Regions from separate parts of the Solibacillus sp. FSL K6-4121 genome, predicted to be linked through region 2. Evidence: riboswitches for the same ligand, from Rfam matches in the RefSeq annotation. Region 2 holds a riboswitch; each other region holds the start of a gene.

Region 1 (4,911 bases), 270 kb from region 2:
GTAATAAAACGAGCACTTGAATAGTTTACTAGCTTTCATTTGATTTATCAAGTTTTAACTTTGAAATTGATTTCACTTCACTATCAGTAAAGCTATTTTCCTCAGAATGACACGGTAGAGGAAGCCGCCACTTATAGTGAATGGCTGACAAACGTATGGTAACTACAATAACAACGATGAGTGTAAGTGCTAGAGGTGAGCTCCAGCCTAGCCAAATAGAGAGGGCACATAGAATCGTTAATATCGCGTGAATTTCTTCCTTCAATGCAAGTGGTTTTCGACCAGCGATCACATCCCGCATGACTCCACCGCCGACACCTGTAAATAGGGCGGCCAAAATCATCACACCTAAATCATTGGAATAAACTTCACTCGCCAGCATGGCACCTTGAAGTGCAAAGGAAGCAAGCCCAATTGAATCGAAAAGCATTCCCCACCTTCTCCAATGATCAATCCATTTTAGTGGAATTAATACGATGATAATTAATGTTATGAACACTGTTAAAATAGTGGATTGCTCCCACAGTTCAGTAGCAGGAATCCCTATAATTACATTTCGAATCAGCCCTCCTCCAAACGCTGTAATAAAACCTAAAGCAAATACACCTATAAATGAAAATCTCGCTTCAAGCGCGACAAAAGCCCCTGTTGCTGCGTATGAAATAATCCCGATAAAATGAAGAACAATCCATGACATCTTTATATAACCTCCTTTAAAATACAAAAAACTCCACCACAAGACGTCTTTTAAAAAGACCTTGTAGTGGAGTAATAAATTAGCAATACCTACTAACGAATCAATCCATTTTATAAAATGCAAATAGCGTTCCAACAAAACAATTATTGGAATTCCATTTATTTCTTTTATTATACTATTTTGTTTTAAAAGAACAAGATAGAGAGAGAAGGGTTTATTTTTTTAAAAGTTATATTGTATAGTTTGAATAAACTAGGGGGTTGTACAAATGGGGAAGAAGGAAACCGTTTTTAATGAAATCGTACGAAAAGTACGTAAAGAGCTATATGGAAAAGGACCGGATAGAATTTATACGCATTTCGTGGAGAATATGGCTGTCACGACGATGTACGGCATTTTGACACCTACTGAAAAATTTATTATTCAATCAGAAGAAGGAAAAAAGGTTATTCACAATGCGAGAACCCAAATGATTCAGGAAATTTATAAGCAACAGGTTCCCGAAGGATTGGAGGAGCTCGTCGATTCAAAACTGCTTCATTTATTTTCGGATATTAAGGTGGAAGAGGATATGGCTGTATCGGTTTTTATATTTGAAAAGCCAATTGTGTAGGGGAGTAGATACCATATTTTCAATTATTTCTTTACAATGGACTTTATTTCTAATAGAATGAGGGAAGATTAAAATACCTGAGTTGTTCAGGAGAGGTTCATAGCTGATACCCTCTATAAAAAACTATGGATACATGCATATTATGCCATGTCCATATCGGACGTGGCTTTTTTTTATTGCATCCGGTAGTTTTTTATTGATGATACGCTTACCCCTCCTTTGGATACTTTGGTATGAATGAAGGAGGGGCTTTTCATGTCTAGTAGACACGAAAAAGATGGTTTAGAGGATTTAACGTTATTAGGAAATCAAAATGTAAAATATGCTTTTGAGTATGCACCAGAAGTGTTGGAGTCTGTTGATAATATGCATGTTGGCCGCGATTATTTTGTGAAATTCAATTGTCCGGAGTTTACAAGTCTTTGCCCAATTACACAGCAGCCGGACTTTGCGACGATGTATATTTCGTATATCCCGGATCAAAAAATCGTGGAGAGTAAATCATTAAAATTATATTTATTTAGTTTCCGTAATCATGGCGATTTCCATGAAGACTGCGTGAATATTATTATGAACGATTTAATCAAGCTGTTAGACCCGCGCTATATAGAAGTGTGGGGTAAATTTACGCCGCGTGGAGGCATTTCGATTGATCCTTGGTGCAATTACGGGCGTCCGGGCACGAAATATGAGGAAATTGCCAACTACCGTTTAATGAACCATGATTTATATCCAGAAAAAATCGACAACCGTTAAAAATTAAATAGACCTTGCAGGTGAAAGAGGTTATTAGCGACCCTCTATAAAAAACTAAGATTAAACAGCACATAATCTTAGTGCTGTTTTTTCGTTTAAAAGGAGCAAAAAGATGAAGGATGGAAAAGCACTCGTCGTATTTAGCGGCGGACAGGATAGTACAACATGTCTGTTTTGGGCATTGAAAAATTTCAAAGCAGTGGAAGTAGTAACCTTTGATTACGGACAACGGCATGCATTGGAAATTGAATGCGCTAAAAAGATTGCCGAAGAACAAAATGTACGACACCATATTTTAAATATGGAGTTACTGAATCAGCTCGCACCAAATGCCTTAACACGTGATGATATTCCAGTGGAAGAAGGGGAAGAGGGCGGATTGCCATCAACCTTTGTACCGGGGCGCAACCTATTGTTTTTATCATTTGCCGGTGTGTTGGCAAGCCAAATTGGCGCGAAGCATATTGTCACAGGTGTATGCGAAACGGATTTCAGCGGTTATCCGGACTGTCGCGATATCTTTATAAAATCGTTGAATGTGACACTGAATTTATCAATGGATAGCTCCTTTGTAATTCATACACCGCTTATGTGGATTGATAAAGCTGAAACATGGGCATTAGCCGATGAGCTTGGCGCATTTGAGTATGTAAGAGAGAAAACACTGACATGTTATAACGGCATTATTGCGGATGGATGCGGGGATTGCCCAGCATGTAAGCTGCGATTACAAGGGATGGAAACGTATTTACACTCGAAGGAAACAGGAGAAGTAGTATGATTAGAATTTTATTTTATTTAGTATCTATTGTGACCGCTAACGTTGTAACAGCACGTTTTGCACCGCTTGAATTGGGAATGTTTATTATACCGATGGGTTCATTTTTAATTGGTGCGACATTTATTTTCCGGGATTTAGTGCAAAATAAATTTGGTCGTAAAAAAACATATGGGTTCATCTTACTGGCTTTAGTTTTATCTGCAACTGTATCGTTCTCATTAGGAGATACGTTAATTATTGTAGCTGCATCTGCACTATCTTTTTTAGTTGCTGAAACGGCCGATACAGAAATTTACACACGTTTAAAATTACCGATGGCGTGGCGTGTGTTCTATAGTGGAATTGTTGGAGGATTTTTGGATTCCATCGTGTTCGTTGTTGTTGGGCTAAGTCCTTTAGGAGCAGGTTTTATACCTTGGGCAGCCGTTCCAGCAGCAATTGTGGGGCAAATAATTGTAAAAACAGTAATGCAAATGGTAGGCGCTATGATTTTAAGTCAAGGGCTTGCTTATAACGATCGACGTCTAGCGAAAGCAGCTATAACAACAGTAAGTAAAGGTTAAGATTTTAACAAATGCCATTCCCAATGAATAGTGGGTGGCTTTTTACGGGTTTCACTAAAAAATAAGCGGAGAATTTACCATTATTTGCATGCTGACCTTAGTTTTAAGAAGAAATAAGGGTAGTTTTTTCCGTTATTCAGAGAAAAATTAACTTTTTTCGTGTTTTGGAGCGCAATAAGCGGAATTTCTTCCTTTATTTTTGCAGTTTTTAGGATTTAAATGATAATAAGGGAAATTTATTCCCTTAATTCAATATGAATACAGAAAACAAGGCTGCATTAAAAGTCAATTTGACTTCCAACACAGCCTTCTTCCTATAAGCTTCTTTTATACTAGTGGACCTTTTGTATCCTCGTCCACAATGACTAAAATCTTACCAGCTTTAAATTCCTCGTCATAACGTTCTGCTTCCTCTGCGGAAATACCCATTCCTACAAAGGCACCTGCCAATCCGCCAATACTACCGCCAGCAGCTAATCCTGTCAGCCCTGTAGCGATTGGTCCAGCAGCTACAATAGGACCTACTCCTGGAATAGCCAGAGCTCCAAGTCCTAAAAGGATACCACCAATGCCACCTAAAGCGCCGCCAGCAGCTAGACCTGCAGCGGCACCGCCTGCAACATCAGCACCTGTTTCAGTGGAAACATGATCTATATCAGTTTTGCTTTTACTAATAATTGAAATATCCTCCGAGCGGTAACCTTGTCGTTTCAAATCCTCGATTGCGGCGATTGCCTCTTGTTCTGTATCATAATATCCAACAGTATGCTTTGCCATGTCTTTCATCCCCCTCGGCTGTATATATTCAATAATAATTAATTATAAAATTGGGCCTCGTAAATCTTCGTCTACAATAACTAAAATTTTGCCGGATTCTACATAACCGCTATAACGGTTTGCTTCATCTTCTGGAATCCCCATACCAATAAGAGCTCCAGCTAAACCACCGACACCTGCACCAGCAGCTGCTCCTGTTAAACCGGCTACAATCGGACCTGCTGCCACGATTGGTCCAATTCCTGGTATTGCTAATGCACCTAGTCCGGCAAGTACGCCGCCAACACCGCCTACTACTCCGCCGGCAGCTGCTCCTGTAGCAGCTCCTTCTGCAACAGCACCCGTTTCATCTGAAATTGTATCTACATCTGAGCTATTTTTACTTACAACTGAAATATCTTCTGAACGATAGCCTTGACGTTTTAAATCTTCAATTTTCATGATTGCCTCTTCTTCAGTATCATAATAACCTACAATATGTTTTGCCATTTTTATCATCCTCTCAATAGTTTCTTGCACAGTGTAAAAATACCCCTGTGGAAAATTAATAAACATCATGGAATACGTTTTGATAGAATTTCATGTCGTTAGCGCTTAGAAAAAATTAGTGATGGGAGGGGGATTAACCAGCTAATTTAAAGGATTTCAAATGGAAGGGAGATGAATTAATTTCCATTAGTTCAATATAAAAAACCTCCCTAATTTACTAGTTGATTAGGGAGAA
Region 2 (4,911 bases):
GTTAAATCCGGAAAATCCAGCACCCGGAATGTTAAATAAACACCCAGTGCCATAATTGCATAGATGATTCCTTGCTCTACCGACCCAAACAAAGCTGTAAACATCTCGAATCATCTCCTATAATTTTTATCCACTGCACCTTGCGAGCTTATGAGTATCCATTAAAAAGTAGTTAAACGTTAATTCGCGCTAGGACCCTCTAGAATATTAGCCTTGGATTTCATTACGATGACTTTAGGCAGACCTTCTTTGAGGGCACAAGCGCGAATATTTACTCCTGGCTATTTACCAGCATTCAAATTATTGTACTTCTGCTTCCCACTCAGGTTTAACTTCTAAGCCTAAATTTTCTGCAGCCGCTTTATTGATGACTAATTTTAAGTTTGCTGGGTATGCTGCCGGAATTTCAGAAGGAGATTTCCCTTCCAATAAAATTTGAGCTGCCATTTGCCCTGCTTCATAACCGATATCGTAGTAATTAAAACCGTATGCTGCTAACCCGCCACGTGCTACAGAGTCCAATTCACCAACGATTAATGGTAATTTGTTTGCATTTGCTACATCGATAACTGATTCTAATGCATTTACAACTGTGTTATCTGTAATGATGTAATACGCTTCTACTTTACCTAATAATGATTCAGTTGCTTGTTTTACTTCCGCTGATGTTGAAGCAGATGCTTCTACAATTGTAATACCTTCTTTTGCTGCTAATTCTTTAGCAGTTGAAATTTGGGCTACTGAATTTTGCTCTCCAGCGTTATAAACCATCCCGACATTTTTTACACCGAGTTCTTTTAAAAACGCCATTGTTTTTGGCATTGTTTCCGGATGTAAATCAATTGTTCCAGTAACGTTTGCCCCTGGAGTTGCCATTGATTCGATTAATTCCGCACCTACCGCATCGGTTACCGATGTGAAGATAATTGGAATATCAGCAGTTGCACCTTTTGCCGCTTGTGCAGATGGTGTTGAGTTTGCAAAAATCAGGTCTACATTATCGCTTACTAATTGTTGTGCAATTGTCATGTTTGTACTGTTATCTCCATTAGCTGAGTTATCCACATATTCCGCTTTAATTCCTGCATCTTCAATCGCCTTTTTGAATCCTTCTTTTGCAGCATCTAATGATGGGTGCTCTACGATTTGAGTTGTTCCGATTTTAAATGTTTTTGCTTCATCAGTTTGTGCAGACTCTGTTCCTCCGTCACTAGCTGTAGCATTAGTAGCAGTATCTTGCTCTTCTCCACCGCATGCTGCTAAAAGTAAAAGAAGCCCAAATACTAAAAAGGAAAGCTTCGTTAATTTACGTGTCATATAATTTATCCCCCTATTATTCTCTGTCACTTTAAAGCGACGAACTTCATTTGGATGAAGTGTGAATTAAAATTATATTACCTCTTCATTTTCAGATAGTCAATAAGATTTAGAATGTTCAGAATTCAAATTAAATCTCCTCATATTCATTCATGTTAATTTCGCGCTTTAAACCACTGAATTATAATTGTATTATTCAAAATTTTATCATTTGTCAATTTATTGAACTTTGAAGGGAAATTAGTTCTATAATTCTTTACTTTCTTTTTCAATATTGCTATGATTGCAGTTGCTTTGCGTGGTTCGTAACCATCCCACGTTAAAAAACTAGGAGGAATTTAATATGAAAGTAAAGTTTCTTGCAACGAGTGCAATTATTGCAGCATTATATATTGCAATTACTATGCTAGTTGCCCCGATTAGTTTTGGACAAGTACAGTTCCGTATTGCCGAAATATTTAATCATCTAATCGCCTTCAACCCTCGTTTTATGCTAGGTGTTGTATTGGGTGTATTTTTTTCAAATTTCCTTATGTCATCTGTTGGTCCAATTGACCTAATTTTTGGCGTAGGACATACTATTCTTACACTTGGGGTTTTTATTTTCGTCTGTAAGTTTGTAAAAAACATTTGGGCACGTTTAGTTATTAATACGATACTCTTTACGTTTACAATGTTTATCATTGCGGCACAGCTTAACCTAGTGTTGGACTTTCCGTTTTGGGAGACATGGTTATTTGTAGCATTTGGGGAGTTTGTAGTTTTAGCGGTTGGTGCACCTATTATGTACACTTTAAATAAACGACTTGATTTCAAAAAATTGATCTAACATATATCGTTTCACCCACGGGTCATTAGCCGGTGGGTTTTTTGTTGAAGTTTTTTTAGAATTGTTTGACATTTTCATTTTCAATGTTAGAATAAGCATATTCAAAATATTACATTACGGTAGCAGGTTGCGGGAGCGCGACCACCGTTTCAGTTGAGAAGAGTTTAGTTGAGTAAATTGTTGAATAAGAAGAGTAGCATTTTCCATTTTGTGCAGAGAGCGTATGGTTGGTGAAAATACGTCAAAAGGTAAATGTGAATGGGCCTTATGAAAGCTGCCGGCATTAGTCGGCGGACGGTACCCTGCCGTTATCAGGTTTAAGTGGAGGCTATTTTATAGCTTCAATCGAGGTGGCAACGCGGTGCAGATCGTCCTCAGCAAAAGTTTATTCTTTTGCTGGGGACTTTTTTTATTCCCAAAATTAAAAGGAGTGTGTCGAATGGCAATTCAACAACGTTTTCGTACATCAATGAAAAAAGTGAACGGTGATCTACTGACACCAATCTCCATTTTCCAACGTTTAAAGGGCGAACGAAAGTTTCTTTTAGAAAGCTCATCCAAATATGAGGGTAATGGACGCTATTCCTTCATCGGGGTCAATCCAAGAAAAACCTATAGCGGCAACGGACAGCAGCTTATTGATAAATCGCATCTATCCAATCGAGAGTACACATATGACGGTGAGCTTATTCAATTGATTAAACAAGTAATGCCGCGCATATCATCACATACCGAATATCCTTTTACGGGCGGGGGGATCGGCTATATTCATGCATTGCAAAAACCATTGCCTGAACTGCAGTTTCATGTTTACGATACACTCGTTATTTTCGATCATTTAACAGACGAGATTGCTGTTTTCCATACGAATATTGAAGCCGAGCAGGAGGAGCCAAATATTGATGTACTGATTGAGCAGTTGTTTACAAGCACATCACCAGAAGAAACATCGTATACCCTAAACCATGTCGAAAAAGAACGAAGCGGTCATTATGCCGCACAATTTACTGGGGATGCCCTTTCGCTTTATCGAAAAATGCGGATTGATTATGCTGCACCATATATGTATTATGTCGAATTTGATGATTGCACTGTACTAGGTACATCACAGGCAAACTTTATGCAAGTGCGGGACGGATCTATTTCAGTTACAAACAAAGCATTGCCGATTGAACCATTTAGTGTGGAAAATTCAGTGCACAAATTGTCCACAACAACACAAGGATCACTGAACCCAACGTTGCATGCGATTGATGTTGTAAAGGAGCTTGTGCCGGCACAAGGATTAATCGGCTATATTGGCTTTAACGGGCAAGTCGATTTCACGACACCCGATAATACGATAACGATTCAGGGAAATGTTGCACATCTTCACACAGAAACGAGTGAGGATGCCCCATTCCACTCACTATTGAAAGGATGAGTATGTATGTCTTTAACTCCATATATTGAACAAATCGGCCGAAAAGAACATTTAGTTTTTAAAGAGATGCAGCAGGCTGCACAACTCATTTTTAATGAGCAGACACCGAAAGAACAGATAGCTGCCTTTTTAACAGCGATGAGTATTAAAGGCGAAACAGCACATGAAGTTGCCGGACTCGCTTCTGTCATGAAATCACATGCCGTCTCAGTTGATGCACCAGAAGGTATTTATATCGATAATTGCGGTACAGGTGGCGACGGCCTCCAAAGCTTCAATATTAGTACGACCGCCGCTTTCGTGTTAGCTGGCGGGGGCATTCTAGTCGCGAAGCATGGTAATCGGAAAGTGTCGAGCGCTTCAGGCAGCTCAGATGTTTTAGAAGCACTTGGCATTACCCTACTCCCGGATACAGCACAAACGATAGATTTATTGAAACAGCACGGAATCGCCTTTTTGCATGCACCGAACATGCATCCAAAGCTAAAGCGAATCGGCGAAGTTCGACAATCACTTGGAAAGCCGACAATCTTTAATTTAGTCGGACCTTTAACAAATCCTGTACCTTTGAAAACTCAATTCGTTGGTATTAACCGCCCTAACTTTACTACTGATTATGCTGAAGTGCTGCACATGCTCGGCCGTGAGCGCGCAATTGTCGTATCGGGTGCACAAGGAATGGATGAGGCATCATTGGACGGTGAGAATACATTCGTCCTTTTAGACCACGGTGATATTATTCCATTTAAGCTTCGTGCGGAAGATGTAGGTTTAACTGCACAGCCACTATCGGCTATCCGTGGTGGCACCCCTGCTGAAAACGCAGTAATTATGCGCGATTTATTAAAAGGAAAGCAAAGTGTATATTTCGACACAGTCGTGTTAAATGCCGGCATTGGGTTCTTTGCATATGGCTTAGCGAGCACGATGAAAGAAGGTATCGACATGGCAAAGGACAGCATCCTGTCGGGTCGTGCATATGAAAAGCTAGAAAGTGTTGTTGCCTATAACAAAAAAGTGATGCAGGAGGAAACGATTATATGACTATTTTAGACCGAATTATAGCGCAAAAAGAGCTTGAATTACCTGCTTTACTTGCATCAGCACCAAACTTCCCAACAATTGATAAGGTACGTCCCTCTTTGTATGAAACATTAATTACCGCCAGTACGTTGCAGGTCATTTCTGAAATGAAACGCGCCTCACCATCGAAAGGTGATATTGCGACACATATCGACCCTGTTGAACAGGCAAGACAGTATGAGGAAGCCGGGGCTGCCTGCATTTCCGTATTAACAGAGCAGGCATTTTTTAAAGGCAGCTTCGAAGATTTACATGCGGT
Region 3 (4,911 bases), 530 kb from region 2:
GTAAACCAATTCGAATATCGAAATTTTTAAATATTCTAAAATATTGATAATTAGTATCAGATATTCAAAAATATGTTAAATCTATCTACCTATGAAATTAATGAAAAAGTAGAACTTTTTGCATTAAATAAGAATATCTTCACCTAAGTAAAGTAGAGAATAAGTTTAGAAAAATCATAAAGAACGATTAAATTATTTTTTTAAAATAATAATAAGGTTCGCTTTATACTTTAAAACTTCAAATTATTTCATTAGAAATAGAAAAAGGATAGTTTAGACCATATAGTCCCAACTACCCTTTTTCACTTATTAACTTTTTATTTGTGTTTTACAATAAATCTCTACAAAGTGAGAGGGGTTTAAACTTTCCCCCGTTATATTACGTATTTTATCATTCCAGTTATAGAGTGCGGCTGGTTTAAAAAATTGATTGATAAGAACTTCCCCCGTTTCTTTTGTGAAAAATTCCGGAGATACCTCTGTTTCGATATGACGAAGTAGCTGTGCAGCCATTAATTCCCCTAGAAGATAGTTGTGGTAATAAACTGGTGCAAGTGAAAAGTGAATCTTTGCTGCCCAATCTGGATTATCTGTTGAATCCGGGGGTGTGACAAGCTGAATTTTATGGACAATTTTCCACCATAAAGCGTTTAAATTCTGATCAGGATTTTCATATAGTTCTCTTTCAAAAAGAACAAAGGTCACAATCCATCTTACGGCGATTAGCATTTGTAACTGCAGAAACTTTTCTAGTTCAGGAGAGAGCGCATTTACAGTTTCTTCATCTACTTGTAGGAATCGTTTTAACCAGCGGGGATCTTTTCCCATTTTCCCGAATAGCATCGCAATCGACTCTGTTGTTAAAATATGACTTTCAGAGCGTAATAGGAATGGGAGGTTAGAGTCTATATACTTATAATAAGCTGCATGGCCGAATTCATGAAGGTTTGTTTCCATCCAATACGTATCCGCCACTATGCTACAAAGGACACGAATGTCGCCTTCACGGTTCATATCTATACAAAAAGCAGTTGGATTTTTATTATCACCAGGGAATAAATCGCTTTTTGCATATAAGTCGTTAATTTCGATACCCATTGATTTGAACGTATCGGTAGTAAGTTCTAAAATATCTTTCCCATTATAGAAAGAGTCTGTGTTTGTTAACTCAGATGGAGGTGCTTCTTGGAAAAAGGGGTCAATATAATGCCATGGCCGTATATCCTCTGGCGTAATACCAAATTTAACTGACAATTGTTCATCAAGCTCTCTTTTCATCGAGCGGTAAGCTTCATCTGATTGAAGAATGAGGTCGTTAAAAATAGCAAATACCTCATCGCGGTCAAGTTCTTGAAGAGCAAAGCTCATGTGATGATGATTCTCATAACCGAGCATTTGCGCAGCTTCATTGCGTTTTTTTACGAGCTCAAGCAACCCTTTTTCCACAACTTTTCCAACTTCTTTACTAGCAAACCATACTTTTTTGCGTAATTCCTGGTCATCGCTATACATTAATATTTCCCGAATTTCGTTCGCAGAATACGTTTTCCCATCCACCTCAGGGGAGTAAGTGTTAAATAATAAATTTAATTCAGAACTTCTTTTTGATATATCAGCAATTACTTCTTCGGGAAGTTGGTTGGCTTCCATTCCATATAATAAAAGTTGAAGCTGACGTTTTTCAGTCTCCGTAATATTTTCCATTGCTAAAAATTGCTTTGTTTTCTCATAGGTATCTTTTGAAGAGAATAAAAGATTGTATTGTGTGTCAGCTTCACTCAATTTATCTGCCCACATAGGGTCTCCGGTTGTTTGAGCCATCCATGCTGCTTCAGTCGCAGCATTGTGCAATACTTGCATTTGATTATTGAAATCATTTAGAAAAGTTTGTAATGTCTCCATAAATCGCTACCTTCCTCAATAAAGTATCCTGCAATTTTTACAATATTAATAATTCGGTAAAGATATGCTAACACCTTTAAAAATTGAATAAATTATTGGAAAGTATTGTTTGAAAATACAATTTAATGTTTTTTATGGAATAATAAATTTGAAATTTCCTAATACTTTATATAGAATGTCCTTATAAAAGAATGCCCGGAATTGAACGGGAGAGGTTCATAGCTTATACCCTCTATAAAAAACTATGGAAACATGACAACTTGCCATGTCCATAAAGGACGTGGCTTTTTCTGTTTTTACATATGTTTTAATAGAATGAATCATAGTGCCTCTCTTGAAATGTGTCGGGAAGATTTTCAGGGAGGAGTTTTTAATACATGACTAATTTTAGAATTGTTGAAAAGCTACAAAAAATTGATGAAGATATCCAGAGTAATCAATTAAAATATCATTCAAAACGTGTTCTCATTAGCAAAGAATTTACGTTTGATGCAGCTCATCATTTACACAACTATGAGGGCAAATGTAAAAACTTACACGGTCATACGTATCGTGCAGTCTTAGGATTGAGTGGTTATACCGATGAACGAGGAATTGTAATTGATTTTGGTGACATCAAGGAGATTTGGAAACAAAAAATAGAGATTTATTTAGATCATCACTATTTAAATGAGACTTTGCCACCGATGAATACGACTGCAGAAAATATTGTCGTCTGGATTTTTGAAAAGTTGAATGAAGCCTTGCTTGATGAACATCGATTTCAAGGGGCACGAGTAGAATTTATTAAGCTATATGAAACTCCAACAAGCTATGCTGAAGCAAGAAGGGAGTGGATGGAAATTGAGTAAAGTCCCGGTTTTAGAGATTTTTGGTCCGACGATACAAGGAGAAGGAATGGTGGTTGGTCAGAAGACTATGTTTGTACGCACAGCTGGCTGTGATTATTCTTGTTCTTGGTGTGACTCATCTTTTACATGGGACGGCAGTGGCAAACACCTTATTGTTCAAATGACAGCAGAAGAGATTTGGTCAGAGTTAAAACACCTTGGGGGAAACGGCTTTTCATTTGTCACAATTTCAGGAGGAAATCCTGCACTTCTGCGTAATTTGGAATCGCTTGTTAAAGTTTTAAAAGAGAATAACATAAAGATTGGCGTTGAGACACAGGGAAGTAAGTGGCAAGATTGGTTGTATGAAGTAGATGAATTAACAATTTCACCTAAGCCCCCTAGTTCCAACATGGTGACCGACTTTTCTATGCTTTCTTATATTTTGGAAAAGCTTAGAGATAAAAACAGCAATCAGAGTATCTCTCTTAAAATTGTGGTCTTTAATGAAGAAGATTATGCCTATGCTAAACAAGTACACCTTCAATTTCCGAATACTCCTTTTTATCTTCAAGTTGGAAATGATGATATTACATCTAATAATACATCAGGATTGGTTGAGCATTTATTGGAAAAATACGAACAGTTAATCGATAAAGTAATGATGGATACAGAATTAAAAAATGTGAAGGTATTACCCCAGCTGCATACCCTTATCTGGGGAAATAAAAGAGGTGTTTAGCAAGAGAAGAGCTCGGTCATACCGGCTCTTCTTTTGCTATTTTTCTTGTTTTTTACTTTCCTCATATTTCTTCATATACTCTTGATATTCTTTCTCTACATCTGAAGTTGCTGGAAGAAAGGGTTCGTTACTCGAATCGATACGTTTCCCATACCTAATCATTTGATAAATAATCATACCGTTATTAGGCTTGCCGTTAAACGTAACCATTGGGACTATATCAAACAGTACATAATAAAAGGCATAAAAAACAAAACGATCCCAAAATGTTTTGTATTCTTCTGCCCAGCCATTGGCAATTAAAAAGTTGATTGTAAGACCTAAGAAGAGATTAATTAGAATAGGGCCTGAATAAATACAAATATAGGAAAACTTGCTTTCATATTTCAACTCATCATACGAAAACCAACTATAAATATGATAGTTTTTACGAATATCAAACATCCCAAGTTTCATAAATCTTGGTCCAGATCCGATTGTTAATCTTGGTTCTTTTACACCAAAAAGCCAACTTACAATTATATAGCCCATTTCCCGAAGAAATACAACAACAGGCAATATAATAAATGCAGAAATGATAAGTGAGATAAGGTCAGATATTCCGAACATAATATTCTATACCCTCCCCATAAATACTTATATGTTGTTACCCCTCACTAATTATCCAAAACATAAGCAAGCGCTCTCTTTCATCACTCCTGATTCAACAATCCATAAATAAAAGAAATAATAAATGCATAAAAAAAGAAAAAGAGGGTAGAGATACGTTGTAATCAAAATGGAGAGGTGTTGAAGTGTAATGACTGAAAAATTATTTACTTCTACTGCAACAGCATCTGGGGGTAGGGAAGGGAAAGTACAATCTGAAGATGGAGTAATCCATTTCGATACAGCAATGCCAGGTACGCCACGCGCAAAGAAGATTGAAAATGCAACAAATCCGGAACAATTATTTGCAGCTGGGTATGCCGCTTGTTTTGATAGTGCTCTCCAATCAACAGCAAGTAAAGCCCGTATCAAGTTTACCTCTGAAGTGACAGCTAATGTTAGTCTGTTAAAGGACGAACAGGATCAAGGTTTTAAACTTGGCGTTGTTTTACAAGTTAAAGGGACAGGTATTGAGCGTGAAAAATTAGAAGAGCTTGTGTATAAAGCACATGAAGTATGTCCTTATTCAAAAGCCACTAGAAAGAATATCGAGGTAACGCTGGAAGTTATTTAAATAGCTAGCTATTCTGTAGGTGCAATGCTCAGAATAGCTTTTTTTAATTCTAAAATTCTTTTACACTTCTTAAAAAATATTCTTTAAATAATTGTTCTTCTTAACCTATTACTTAAAAGGATTTTAAGATAATAAATACGCTTTTAGTACTTTTATGTGAATATTTAGTTTAATGATAAGTGATTTAGGGAATAGAATAAGCGACTCTAAATTTC

Evidence for each region. A riboswitch is a leader RNA that binds a small molecule or an ion and turns the genes downstream of it on or off. The one in region 2 is predicted to bind preQ1.
Region 1: it holds a riboswitch for preQ1, as region 2 does, so the genes downstream of both, queF (preQ(1) synthase) here and MHH95_RS06780 (QueT transporter family protein) in region 2, are expected to answer to the same signal.
Region 3: it holds a riboswitch for preQ1, as region 2 does, so the genes downstream of both, queD (6-carboxytetrahydropterin synthase QueD) here and MHH95_RS06780 (QueT transporter family protein) in region 2, are expected to answer to the same signal.

What each region holds. Positions count from the first base shown of each region.
Region 1 is NZ_JBBOCS010000001.1:1,053,185-1,058,095, forward strand. It holds gene MHH95_RS05335 (trimeric intracellular cation channel family protein) at 29-697, opposite strand; gene MHH95_RS05340 (DUF2294 domain-containing protein) at 966-1,310, shown strand; PreQ1 riboswitch class I at 1,397-1,443, shown strand; gene queF (preQ(1) synthase) at 1,566-2,066, shown strand; gene queC (7-cyano-7-deazaguanine synthase QueC) at 2,179-2,847, shown strand; gene MHH95_RS05355 (VUT family protein) at 2,847-3,410, shown strand; gene MHH95_RS05360 (general stress protein) at 3,738-4,187, opposite strand; gene MHH95_RS05365 (general stress protein) at 4,230-4,676, opposite strand.
Region 2 is NZ_JBBOCS010000001.1:1,325,752-1,330,662, reverse strand. It holds gene MHH95_RS06790 (ABC transporter permease) at 1-104, opposite strand, end outside; gene MHH95_RS06785 (ABC transporter substrate-binding protein) at 301-1,317, opposite strand; PreQ1 riboswitch class I at 1,610-1,654, shown strand; gene MHH95_RS06780 (QueT transporter family protein) at 1,661-2,146, shown strand; T-box leader at 2,318-2,525, shown strand; gene MHH95_RS06775 (metal ABC transporter ATP-binding protein) at 2,586-3,569, shown strand; gene trpD (anthranilate phosphoribosyltransferase) at 3,576-4,613, shown strand; gene trpC (indole-3-glycerol phosphate synthase TrpC) at 4,610-4,911, shown strand, end outside.
Region 3 is NZ_JBBOCS010000001.1:799,753-804,663, reverse strand. It holds gene MHH95_RS04145 (M2 family metallopeptidase) at 310-1,902, opposite strand; PreQ1 riboswitch class I at 2,108-2,154, shown strand; gene queD (6-carboxytetrahydropterin synthase QueD) at 2,280-2,753, shown strand; gene queE (7-carboxy-7-deazaguanine synthase QueE) at 2,746-3,474, shown strand; gene MHH95_RS04130 (hypothetical protein) at 3,511-4,083, opposite strand; gene MHH95_RS04125 (organic hydroperoxide resistance protein) at 4,274-4,696, shown strand.